2 regions of the Streptomyces sp. DSM 116795 genome follow, and region 1 is predicted to be linked to the other one. Evidence: predicted binding sites of a transcription regulator. Region 1 holds the regulator's gene; the other holds the start of a gene.
What was found. Region 1 encodes HrcA, which represses chaperone genes, less so after heat shock. Its sites were predicted from a motif close to TTNGCACTCNGNNNNNCNGAGTGCNAA; they were not measured.
Positions count from the first base shown of each region.

Region 2: groL (chaperonin GroEL) is a predicted target of HrcA. The motif match lies at 2,329-2,355, and genes of this name have one in related genera.

Region 1 covers NZ_CM147707.1:5,338,856-5,344,822, forward strand. The annotation lists gene ACSMXX_RS22960 (MBL fold metallo-hydrolase) at 1-562, opposite strand, end outside; gene hrcA (heat-inducible transcriptional repressor HrcA) at 801-1,817, shown strand; gene dnaJ (molecular chaperone DnaJ) at 1,818-2,957, shown strand; gene ACSMXX_RS22975 (hypothetical protein) at 3,219-3,416, opposite strand; gene ACSMXX_RS22980 (nitronate monooxygenase) at 3,382-4,530, shown strand; gene ACSMXX_RS22985 (16S rRNA (uracil(1498)-N(3))-methyltransferase) at 4,527-5,309, shown strand; gene ACSMXX_RS22990 (histidine triad nucleotide-binding protein) at 5,450-5,827, shown strand; gene ACSMXX_RS22995 (ribonuclease Z) at 5,897-5,967, shown strand, end outside.
Region 2 covers NZ_CM147707.1:4,164,450-4,170,416, forward strand. The annotation lists gene thrC (threonine synthase) at 1-1,087, shown strand, start outside; gene ACSMXX_RS18065 (MoaD/ThiS family protein) at 1,084-1,362, shown strand; gene ACSMXX_RS18070 (cold-shock protein) at 1,863-2,066, shown strand; gene groL (chaperonin GroEL) at 2,504-4,132, shown strand; gene secD (protein translocase subunit SecD) at 4,339-5,967, opposite strand, start outside.

The DNA of each region.
Region 1 (5,967 bases):
CGCAGCCCACGAGCACCGCCAGGTCGAAGCCGCTGTGCGCGGCACCCATGTTCACCAGCCGCACCGACCGCTCGCCGAGCGCCAGCGTGACCTGCTCGGAGACTGCGTGCAGCGGCGGCACGAGCCGCGAAGCCGAGTCCGCGGCGGCGTCCTCGGCCATTCCGTGCCGCACCGCGTCCTGCCGCAACTCCTCGCGCCCGTCCGCCAGTTGATCGCCGAGCCCCTGCGCCCCGTACACGTGGGCGCCGTCGAACGCCGCGGTGCCGAAGACATGGTCGAAGTGGGAATGGGTGAGCACGGCATGCGTCACCGGAAGCCCGAACAGGTCGCGCAGCCCGTCGCGGATGCCTGCGCCCTCGACGGCACCCGATCCGGTGTCGACGACCAGCACCCCCGCCGTGCCGCGCACCGCGCCGACGGTCGCGTCCCAGCGGGGCAGCCTCCGCCGTACGATGCCGGGCACGAGTTCCTCCCAGCGGCCCTCGGCCGCACCGGCCCCCGGCACGTCTTCCGGTGCCTCGTTCAGTACCGGCTCGCGGCGTTCGTCCCTGTTCCCGGCCATACGACGACGCTACTCGGGCGTACCGGGACCGCGCGCACCGCGATACGGTCGTTGAGGCGTCTCTTGCCCCTGCCACCGCAACCGGCCGTACACTTAGCCGGGGGTTCTGGCACTCGATCGGCGAGAGTGCCAGGCACGCCGAGAAGCCGGGGGAACGAGCGGCGCCGGCGGGTCCCCAGCAGGCCGCGCGAGCAGGCCGCAGGCACAGCAAAAGGCAGGGCCGGACGGGAGGTGCGCAATTCTGAGCGAACGCAGACTCGAAGTGCTGCGCGCGATCGTCCAGGACTACGTGGGCACGGAGGAGCCCGTGGGCTCCAAGGCGCTCACGGAGCGGCACCATCTCCAGGTCTCTCCGGCCACCGTGCGCAACGACATGGCGGCGCTGGAGGACGAGGGGTACATCGCTCAGCCGCACACCAGCGCCGGGCGCATCCCGACAGACAAGGGCTACCGCCTCTTCGTGGACAAGCTGGCGGGCGTCAAGCCGCTCTCGCCTCCCGAGCGCCGGGCCATCCAGAACTTCCTGGACGGAGCCGTCGACCTCGACGACGTGGTGGGGCGCACGGTGCGGCTGCTCGCGCAGCTGACCCGCCAGGTCGCGGTTGTGCAGTACCCGTCGCTGACGCGGTCGACGGTGCGGCACGTGGAGCTGCTCTCCCTGGCGCCCGCGCGGCTGATGCTGGTGCTGATCACCGACACCGGAAGGGTCGAGCAGCGCCTCATCGACTGCCAGGCGCCCATCGGCGACTCGTCCCTGGCGGACCTGCGGGCCCGGCTCAACAGCCGTGTGGTGGGGCAGCGCTTCACCGACGTGCCCTCCCTCGTGCAGGACCTGCCGGACGCGTTCGAGGGCGACGACCGCGGCACGGTCTCCACGGTGCTCGCCACCCTGCTGGAGACCCTCGTCGAGGAGACCGAGGAGCGGCTGATCATCGGCGGCACCTCCAACCTCACCCGCTTCGGGCACGACTTCCCCCTGACCATCCGGCCCGTGCTGGAGGCGCTGGAGGAGCAGGTCGTGCTGCTGAAGCTGCTCGGGGAAGCGAAGGACCCGGGCGTGACCGTACGAATCGGGCATGAGAATGCCCACGAAGGGCTGAGTTCCACATCGGTCGTTTCGGTCGGCTACGGTTCGGGCGACGAAGCAGTCGCCAAGCTTGGCGTGGTCGGACCGACCCGCATGGACTACCCCGGAACGATGGGAGCTGTACGCGCAGTGGCACGGTACGTCGGACAGATCCTCGCGGAGTCGTAAGTGGCGACGGACTACTACGCGGTCCTCGGCGTGCAGCGCGACGCCTCGCAGGACGACATCAAGAAGGCCTTCCGCAGGCTTGCGCGCGAGCTGCACCCTGACGTCAATCCGGACCCGAAGACGCAGGAGCGGTTCAAGGAGATCAACACCGCTTACGAGATCCTCTCCGACCCGCAGAAGAAGCAGGTCTACGACCTCGGCGGGGACCCGGCGGCCGGTGCCGCCGGTGCGGGCGGCGGCTTCGGCGGAGCAGGTGCCGGCTTCGGCAACTTCTCCGACATCATGGACGCCTTCTTCGGTACGGCCTCGCAGCGCGGGCCCAGATCCCGTACGCGTCGGGGCCAGGACGCGATGATCCGGCTCGACATCGAGCTCGACGAGTCCGCGTTCGGCACGACGAAGGACATCCAGGTCGACACGGCCATCGTCTGCAACACCTGCAGCGGCGAGGGCGCGGCACCCGGCACGTCCGCGCAGACCTGCGACATGTGCCGTGGCAGGGGAGAGGTCTCCCAGGTCACGCGCTCCTTCCTCGGCCAGGTCATGACGTCGCGTCCCTGCCCGCAGTGCCAGGGCTTCGGCACGGTCGTGCCCACGCCCTGCCCGGAGTGCGCCGGCGACGGCCGCATCCGCTCGCGGCGCAGCCTGACGGTGAAGATCCCGGCCGGCGTCGACAACGGCACCCGCATCCAGCTCGCGGGCGAGGGCGAGGTCGGCCCGGGCGGCGGCCCCGCCGGCGATCTGTACGTCGAGATCCACGAGACCGCGCACCCGGTCTTCCAGCGCCGCGGCGACGATCTGCACTGCACGGTCACCATCCCGATGACGGCGGCGGCCCTCGGTACGAAGGTGCCGCTGGAGACGCTGGACGGCATGGAGGAGGTCGACATCCGGCCGGGCACCCAGTCCGGGCAGTCGATCCCGCTGCATGAGCGCGGCGTCACGCATCTGCGGGGCGGCGGACGGGGCCAGCTGATCGTCCACGTCGAAGTGACGACGCCGTCCAGTCTGGAGCCGGAGCAGGAGGAGTTGCTGCGGCGGCTGGCGGAGATGCGCGGTGAGGAGCGGCCGACGGGCCAGTTCCAGCCCGGTCAGCAGGGGCTGTTCTCGCGGCTGAAGGACGCGTTCAACGGCCGCTGAGGGTCTCGGCCGAATCCGGCGTTCAGGCTGTACGTGCCGTCCCCTGGGCCTCGCGGCCCGGGAGGGCTGGGGATCAGCGCTGGCAGGGCCGCGGGCAGAGGTGCCGGCCTCGATGGTGAGCCACCACCCGACGCGAGGGTCCGGCAGCCTGGTCGACGGCCCGGTGGGGCCCCGGACCCCCGACTCCCAGAGACCCGGGACCGCGTCCGGCAACGCCCCGGACCGCCCCGGGAGTTGCGGGGGCGTGCCGGTCTACGCGGGTTACGCGGGATCCGCGGGGCCAGGCCGGTCCGTCAGGCCCGTCACGTCGGTGAGATCCGTCATGTCGCCCCATTCGCTCTCCTGTTGCTGTCCGTCCCGGTCCCGTCCACGGCGGGACAGGTCCGGGACGGGGCGGCCCGGCACCGCGTGACAGGATGTGCCCATGACCTCCGCGTCGATCCCGCTCTCAGACCTCACGGAGCATCCGATTGTGCAGGCCCCCATGGCGGGTGGGCCCTCGTGTCCGGAGCTGGCCGGGAGCGTGAGCGAGGCCGGCGGGATGGGGTTTCTGGCCGCCGGCTACAAGACGCCGGAGGCGATGTACGAGGAGATCAAGCAGTTGCGGGGGCAGACCCAACGCCCCTTCGGCGTCAATCTGTTCATGCCGCAGCCCGACAACGCCGACTCGGGGGCGCTTGAGCGCTACCGCGCGCAGCTCGCCGGTGAGGCGACGTGGTACGAGGCGCAGCTCGGCGAGACCGACCACGCCACCGACGACGCGTACGAGGCGAAGCTCGCCATACTCTTCGACGATCCGGTTCCCGTCGTGTCGTTCACGTTCGGCTGCCCGACCCGTCAAGTGCTGGAGCGCTTCACCAAGCGCGGTACGTACACCATCGTCACCGTCACCTCCGCCGGTGAGGCGCAGACCGCCGAGTTCCTGGGCGCGGACGCCGTGTGCGTGCAGGGCATCGAGGCGGGCGGCCACCAGGGCACACACCGCGACGATCCGCAGGCGGACGGCACCGGCAGCGGTCTCGGCCTGCTCACGCTGGTGACGCAGGTCAAGGAGGCGGTGCGGCTGCCGGTCGTCGCCGCCGGCGGGCTGATGCGCGGCAAGCAGATCGCGGCGGTGCTGGCCGCGGGCGCGAGTGCGGCGCAGCTCGGTACGGCGTTCCTCGTCTGCCCGGAGTCGGGCGCGGAGCTGGTGCACAAGCAGGCGATGACCAACCCCCTTTTCGCACGTACGGAGTTGACCCGCGCCTTCAGCGGACGGCCGGCCCGTGCGCTGGTCAACCGGTTCCTGCGCGAGCACGGGCCGTACGCTCCCGCCGCGTATCCGCAGGTGCACCATCTGACCGCCGGGGTGCGCAAGGCGGCGGCCAAGGCGAAGGACCCGCAGGGCATGGCGCTGTGGGCGGGCCAGGGCCACCGGCTCGCGCGCGATCTGCCCGTCGCGCAGCTGATGGACGTGCTGGTGACCGAGCTGGCGGTGGCACGCGACAGGGTCGCGAAGCAGGGCGCCCCGGGCGGCTCCGGCGGCGGCTCGGCCGGCGGCGGTCCGGGCGGCGGTCCGGGCGGCTCGGTATGACCGCTCCCGTCTTCCTGGCGGACACCGCACAACTCGCGGACGCCGCACGGAAACACCACGAACACCACGGCAGCGACGGCAGCGACGCCACGGTCGTGCTCGAAGGCCCCGAGGGCCGGCACGCGGTGTCGGTGCGGCGGCTGCGCGCCGGCGAGGAGGTCGTGCTCACGGACGGCGCCGGCACCGGCGTGCACGGCACGGTGCGGTCCGTCTCGGGCAAGGACCGCCTGGAGGTCGCCGTCACCGCCGTACGTACGGAGGCCGAACCCCGCCCCGGCATCACGGTCGTACAGGCGCTCCCGAAGGGCGACCGCGGCGAGCTCGCAGTCGAGACGATGACGGAGACCGGCGTCGACGCGATCGTGCCGTGGGCCGCCTCCCGCTGCGTGACGCAGTGGAAGGGCGAGCGCGGCCGGAAGTCGCTCGTCAAGTGGCGCTCCACGGCGCGGGAGGCGGGCAAGCAGTCGCGGCGGCTGCGCTTTCCCGAGGTCGCGGAACTTGCTACGACCGCCGATGTGGCAGGCCTGCTGCACGGCGCGGAGCTGGGGCTCGTGCTGCACGAGGAGGGCAGCCTCCCGCTGGCGACCGCCGAACTGCCGCGGGACGGCGGCATCGTGCTGGTCGTCGGGCCCGAAGGAGGCGTGGCTCCGCAGGAGTTGACGGCGTTCGCCGACGCCGGCGCGGGGGCCTGCCGGCTCGGCCCGAGTGTGCTGCGCACTTCGACGGCGGGCACGGCGGCGACGGCTCTGCTGCTGGGCCGCACGGGACGCTGGGCCTGACACCCGCACGCGCACTGCCCCGGGCCCCCTGCCCGGAGTCACGCCCTCGCCCGTGCCGTCCTGCGGGCCCCACCCGCGCCGGGACGGCAGTGGTGGTTCGGGAGGGTGCGGCGCCCGTGAGCACAGGTAGCATCCCCGGCATGGCTGGAGAACCGCAGGCCGACTGCCTGTTCTGCAAGATCGTCGCCGGTGAGGTCCCGGCGACGGTGGTACGGGAGTCCCAGACGATCGTCGCGTTCCGGGACATCAACCCGCAGGCGCCCACGCATGTCCTCGTGATCCCCAAGGCGCACTACCCCGACGCCGCGTCCCTCGCGGCGGCCGAGCCGCAGCTGGCTGTGGACGTGCTGCTCGAAGCGGGCGAGGTCGCCGCCGCCGAGAACATCGTCGCCGGCGACAGCGGGCCCGGCACGGGTTACCGCATCGTCTTCAACACCGGTTCGGGCGCGGGCCAGACCGTCTTCCACGCGCACGCCCACGTCCTGGGCGGCCGCGGCTTCAACTGGCCGCCGGGCTGAGCCGGCGGACCTTGCAGAGGTGGACCCTGCAGAGGTCCGTACGGAAGTCCCTACAGAGGTCGTACAGAGATGTCGTCACGTGAACTCGTCGTGCTGGGCACCGCCAGCCAGGTGCCGACCCGGCATCGCAACCACAACGG
Region 2 (5,967 bases), 1.2 Mb from region 1:
GGACAGCATCTGGCGGTACGCGCCGCTGCTGCCGGTCCCGGCCGACGTCGCCGCGAAGCCCAACACCAACCCCGGTTTCACCAAGCTCGTCCAGGCCGACCGGCTCGCCCGCGAACTCGGTGTCACCGGCTCGCTGCACATCAAGGACGACTCGGGCAACCCGACGCACTCCTTCAAGGACCGCGTCGTCGCCATCGCCGTCGAGGCCGCCCGCGCCTTCGGCTTCACCACGCTCTCCTGCTCCTCCACGGGCAACCTCGCGGGCGCCGTCGGTGCCGCGGCCGCCCGCGCCGGTCTGCGCTCGTGCGTGTTCATCCCGCACGACCTGGAGCAGGGCAAGGTCGTCATGGCGGCCGTCTACGGCGGCGAACTCGTCGGCATCGAGGGCAACTACGACGACGTGAACCGCTTCTGCTCGGAGCTGATCGGCGACCCCGCCGGCGAGGGCTGGGGCTTCGTCAACGTCAACCTCCGCCCGTACTACGCCGAGGGCTCGAAGACCCTCGCGTACGAGATCTGCGAACAGCTGGGCTGGCGGCTGCCGGACCAGCTCGTCGTCCCGATCGCCTCCGGCTCCCAGCTCACGAAGATCGACAAGGGTCTGAAGGAGCTGATCGCCCTCGGCCTGGTCGAGGACAGGCCGTACAAGATCTTCGGTGCCCAGGCGGAGGGCTGCTCCCCGGTCTCCCGCGCCTTCAAGGACGGGCACGACGTCGTACGCCCGGTCCGCCCCGAGACCATCGCCAAGTCGCTGGCCATCGGCAATCCCGCCGACGGTCCGTACGTGCTGGACATCGCGCGCCGTACGGGCGGCGCGGTGGAGGATGTCGACGACCCGCAGATCGTCGACGCGATCAAGCTGCTGGCGCGCACCGAGGGGATCTTCGCCGAGACCGCGGGCGGCGTCACCGTCGGCGTCACGAGGAAGCTGATCGAGGAGGGCCGGCTCGACCCGTCCCTCACCACCGTCGTCCTCAACACGGGCGACGGCCTGAAGACCCTGGACGCGGTGGCTCCCACCACCGGTCCGTCCGCCGTCATCCGCCCCAACCTGGACTCGTTCCGAGAGGCTGGTCTCGCATCATGAGCGTGAACGTCCGTATCCCGACCATCCTGCGCACCTACACCGGCGGGCAGGCGGAGGTGAGCGCCGAGGGCGCGAACCTCTCCGAGGTGCTGGCCGACCTGGAGAAGAACCACACCGGCATCGGTGCGCGCGTGCTGGACGACTCGGGCAAGCTGCGCCGCTTCGTCAACGTCTACGTGAACGACGACGACGTCCGCTTCGAGCAGGGCCTGGAGACGCCCACGCCGGACGGCGCAGGCGTCTCCATCATTCCCGCGGTCGCGGGCGGATGCTGAGGTCGCCGAGGTCTCAGCCCTGCTGAGGTCTCGTGAGAGGTCCGTGAAGGCCCCTTGCGCTCGTCGCTGATCCCTCTACGGTCGAACCGCCTCCTCCGGGAACACATGAACGAAACGGAGGGGGCGGTTCCGCGTGTGGGGACGCGATAGGGTTGCGAGGAATCCCACCCCATTGACTCGTCCGGCACGTGCCGGACGTCCATGAGAACGCGACAAGTTGTGCACGGAATCGGTGCGGCAATTGTCGTGTTGGCGTCGCTTTGCCCGGCCTTGCTTGCCCTGCTTCCTCGGAGATTGCGGGCTTTTGCGCCCTCGATCGTTGCTCAGAATTCTCGTCTTCGTGACCTGTTGCAGAGGGCGTCCGTACAGATACATTCAGCCGCGGTCGACGCGTTCCGGCTTACGTATCCGTATGTCTGCGGAGCCGTGCCGGAGGTGAGGTCTGACCCGGGTTCGTGAAGTGCGGGCTCGTGCAAGGGCCAGTAATAGGGGAGTTAGGGATGGCTCAGGGCACCGTCAAGTGGTTCAACGCGGAGAAGGGATACGGCTTCATCGCGGTCGACGGTGGTGCAGACGTATTCGTCCACTACAGCGCGATTCAGATGGACGGCTACCGCACCCTGGACGAAGGACAGCGGGTCGAGTTCGAGATCTCGCAGGGTCAGAAGGGGCCGCAGGCGGACATGGTCCGTGTGACTGCCTGAGCACCCGCAACACTGCGCAGAGCTGCAACAGCCGTAACAACAGCCGTACGAAGGGCCGTACTCCACAGAGGAGTACGGCCCTTCTGTGCTGTCCGCTGTGTGCTGTCCGCGCAGTCCCGGTCCGTGGTCCGCGGCGCCCGTCCGCAGCGCGCCGTCCGCCGTCCGCGGCCCCGTCCCGTACCGCGCAGCTTGCGTCGGTCGCGGGCCGGTGTGATGTCCTGGGGGCGCTTGCACTCGCAGGGGCCGAGTGCTAATCATTGCGTTAGCACTCTACGAGTGAGAGTGACAGTCAAGGACCGGGTCGGTGAGGCTCGTTCGCCGGGTGGAGCAAGGAACCACACGGCTTGCGCGCCGTCCGTCGCGGGCGCCAGCGCGGTCCGGTATACCCGTCCCCTGGTTGTGCAGGGGGATCCCCAGTCCGGGAGGGACCACTTCACATGGCCAAGATCATCGCGTTCGACGAGGAGGCGCGGCGCGGCCTCGAGCGCGGGATGAACCAGCTCGCCGACGCCGTCAAGGTCACGCTCGGCCCCAAGGGCCGGAACGTCGTGCTGGAGAAGAAGTGGGGCGCGCCCACGATCACCAACGACGGCGTCTCCATCGCCAAGGAGATCGAGCTCGAGGACTCCTACGAGAAGATCGGCGCGGAGCTGGTCAAGGAGGTCGCCAAGAAGACGGACGACGTCGCCGGTGACGGCACGACGACCGCGACCGTCCTCGCGCAGGCACTCGTCAAGGAGGGCCTGCGCAACGTAGCCGCAGGCGCCAACCCGATGGCCCTCAAGCGCGGTATCGAGCGGGCCACCGAGGCCGTCTCCGCCGCCCTGCTGGAGCAGGCCAAGGACGTGGAGACCAAGGAGCAGATCGCCTCCACGGCCTCCATCTCCGCCGGCGACCCGCAGATCGGCGAGCTGATCGCCGAGGCGATGGACAAGGTCGGCAAGGAAGGCGTCATCACCGTCGAGGAGTCGCAGACCTTCGGGCTCGAACTCGAGCTCACCGAGGGCATGCGCTTCGACAAGGGCTACATCTCCGCGTACTTCGCCACCGACATGGAGCGCATGGAGGCGGAGCTCGAGGACCCGTACATCCTCATCGTCAACTCCAAGATCGGCAGCGTGAAGGACCTGCTGCCGCTGCTGGAGAAGGTCATGCAGTCGGGCAAGCCGCTGCTGATCATCTCCGAGGACGTCGAGGGCGAGGCGCTCTCCACGCTCGTCGTCAACAAGATCCGCGGCACCTTCAAGTCCGTCGCGGTCAAGGCTCCCGGCTTCGGCGACCGCCGCAAGGCCATGCTCGGCGACATCGCCATCCTCACCGGTGGCACGGTCATCTCCGAGGAGGTCGGCCTCAAGCTGGAGAACGCCGGTCTGGATCTGCTGGGCCGCGCCCGCAAGGTCGTCATCACCAAGGACGAGACGACCATCGTGGACGGCGCGGGCGACAGCGAGCAGGTCGCCGGCCGTGTCTCGCAGATCCGCGCCGAGATCGAGAACTCCGACTCGGACTACGACCGCGAGAAGCTCCAGGAGCGTCTGGCGAAGCTGGCCGGCGGCGTGGCCGTCATCAAGGCCGGTGCCGCCACCGAGGTCGAGCTGAAGGAGCGCAAGCACCGCATCGAGGACGCGGTGCGCAACGCCAAGGCCGCCGTCGAGGAGGGCATCGTCGCCGGTGGTGGCGTGGCTCTGCTCCAGGCGTCCAGCGTCTTCGAGAAGCTGGACCTGGAAGGCGACGAGGCGACCGGCGCGCAGGCCGTGAAGCTCGCGCTGGAGGCACCGCTCAAGCAGATCGCGATCAACGCCGGTCTCGAGGGCGGCGTCGTGACGGAGAAGGTGCGCAACCTGAAGCCCGGTCACGGCCTCAACGCCGCCACCGGCGAGTACGTCGACATGCTCGCCGAGGGCATCAACGACCCGGCGAAGGTGACCCGTTCCGCGCTGCAGAACGCCGCCTCCATCGCGGCGCTCTTCCTCACGACGGAGGCCGTCATCGCCGACAAGCCGGAGAAGGCGGCCGCCGGCGGCGGCGACCCGACCGGTGGCATGGGCGGTGGCATGGACTTCTGACCGCGCAGCGGTCGGAGTCCGGCTTGCCGAGGGGCACCACCTCACGGCATGGATCGGTACCGAGGGCGGCATCCCGGAAGGGGTGCCGCCCTCGGCGTGCGCTGGGCACGTGTGCCCTGCGGTACGTGTGCCTGCCGCACGTGTGCCTGCCGCACGTGCGACTCGCCGCACGTGCGGCTCATCGCACATGTGCCTCGCCAACCGGACTACACACGCGCTCCGTTGTCGTGCGGGGAGCGGCGGGCCTTCGACCGGGCGCTGCCAGGCCCGGACTTGCGGCCGCCGGTGCGGGGCGGCGTGTGCGTGCTGCGGTTCTCGAATTCGACGGCGAGCGGGGCGCCGACGAAGAGCGAGGAGTACGAGCCCACCACGATGCCGATCAGCAGGGCCAGCGCGAAGTCGCCGAGCGAGTCGCCGCCCAGCACCGCGAGCGCGGCGATGATGAACAGAGCGCCCATGCCGGTGTTGAGGGTGCGCGGCACCGTCTGCACGACCGCTCTGTTGACCACGTCCCGGAACGGCCTCTTCCGTTCACTCGGGGCCTGCCGGTGCCGCCCCTGCTCCTCGGAGCGGACTCTGTCGAAGATGACGACGGAGTCGTTCACCGAGTAGCCGATGACGGTCAGCAGAGCCGCCAGGAAGACCCCGTCGACGGGCCTGCCCAGCCACGCGAAGGCCCCGACGAGGATGACCGTGTCGTGCGCGAGTGACAGCACCGTCGAGCTGCTGAACGTCCACCGGAACCGGAACGCCAGGTAGAGCAGCTGCGCGCCGAGCGCGACCGCCAGCGCGATCAGGGCGTTCTGCCGCAGTTCGTCGCCGAGGCTCGGTCCGAACAGTTCGTCGCGTACCTGGTCGGCGTCGCCGCCGAGGCCGGCCAGCGTGGAGCGGACCGTCTGCTCCTGGTCGTCCGTGAGCTGCTCGGAGCGCACCGTGATCTCCTTGCCGGCGCCTTCGCCCCCGCCGGAGCTCTGGACGACGGCGTCCGGCAGCCCCGCGTCGGAGAGCGCCGTGCGTGCGGCTTCGGGGTCGACGGCCTGGCTCGTGGAGTACTCCACCAGCCGCCCCCCGGTGAACTCGACGCCGAAGTCCAGCCCGCGCAGCACGATTCCGGCCACCGCGAGGAGCACCGCCGCGGACGAGACCGCGAGCCAGCGCCTCCCGTACCGCATCCAGTCCGGATTCCGTTGCGTCAGCCGCGTACGTACGCGTCCCAGCCCGGCGAGTCCCGAGATCCGCGGACGGGCGCGTACGGCGCGCCGGCCCGCGGCGAAATCCACCAGCACCCTCGTGACGACCAGCGCACTGACCATCGAGGCGAGCACGCCGATGGAGAGCGTGACGCCGAAGCCGCGCACCGGCCCCGAGGCGAGCGTGAAGAGCAGCAGGGCCGCAAGGAGCGTGGTGACGTTGGAGTCGATGATCGCGCTGAACGCGCCGCGGAAGCCCTTCGCCGAGGCGGTGCGCAGGCTCTTGGCCCGCCCGCTGCGTTCGTACTCCTCCCGCCCTCGTTCGAAGACGAGGACGTTCGCGTCGACGGCCATGCCGATGGCCAGTACGAAGCCGGCGAGCCCCGGCAGCGTCAGCGTCGCTCCGAACGCGAGCAGCGCGGCGTACGCGATCAGCCCGTAGCACAGCAGGCCCACGGCCGTGAGCGCGCCGAACAGCCGGTAGACGAACACCACGAAGGCCGACGTGAGTGCGACACCGATCACGGCCGCCCACCCGCTCGCCTCGATCGCCTCGGCGCCCAGCGTCGGTCCGACGGTGTGACGTTCGATCACCTCGACCGGGACGGGCAGGGCGCCGCCCTCGATGAGGGTGGCCAGTTCCTT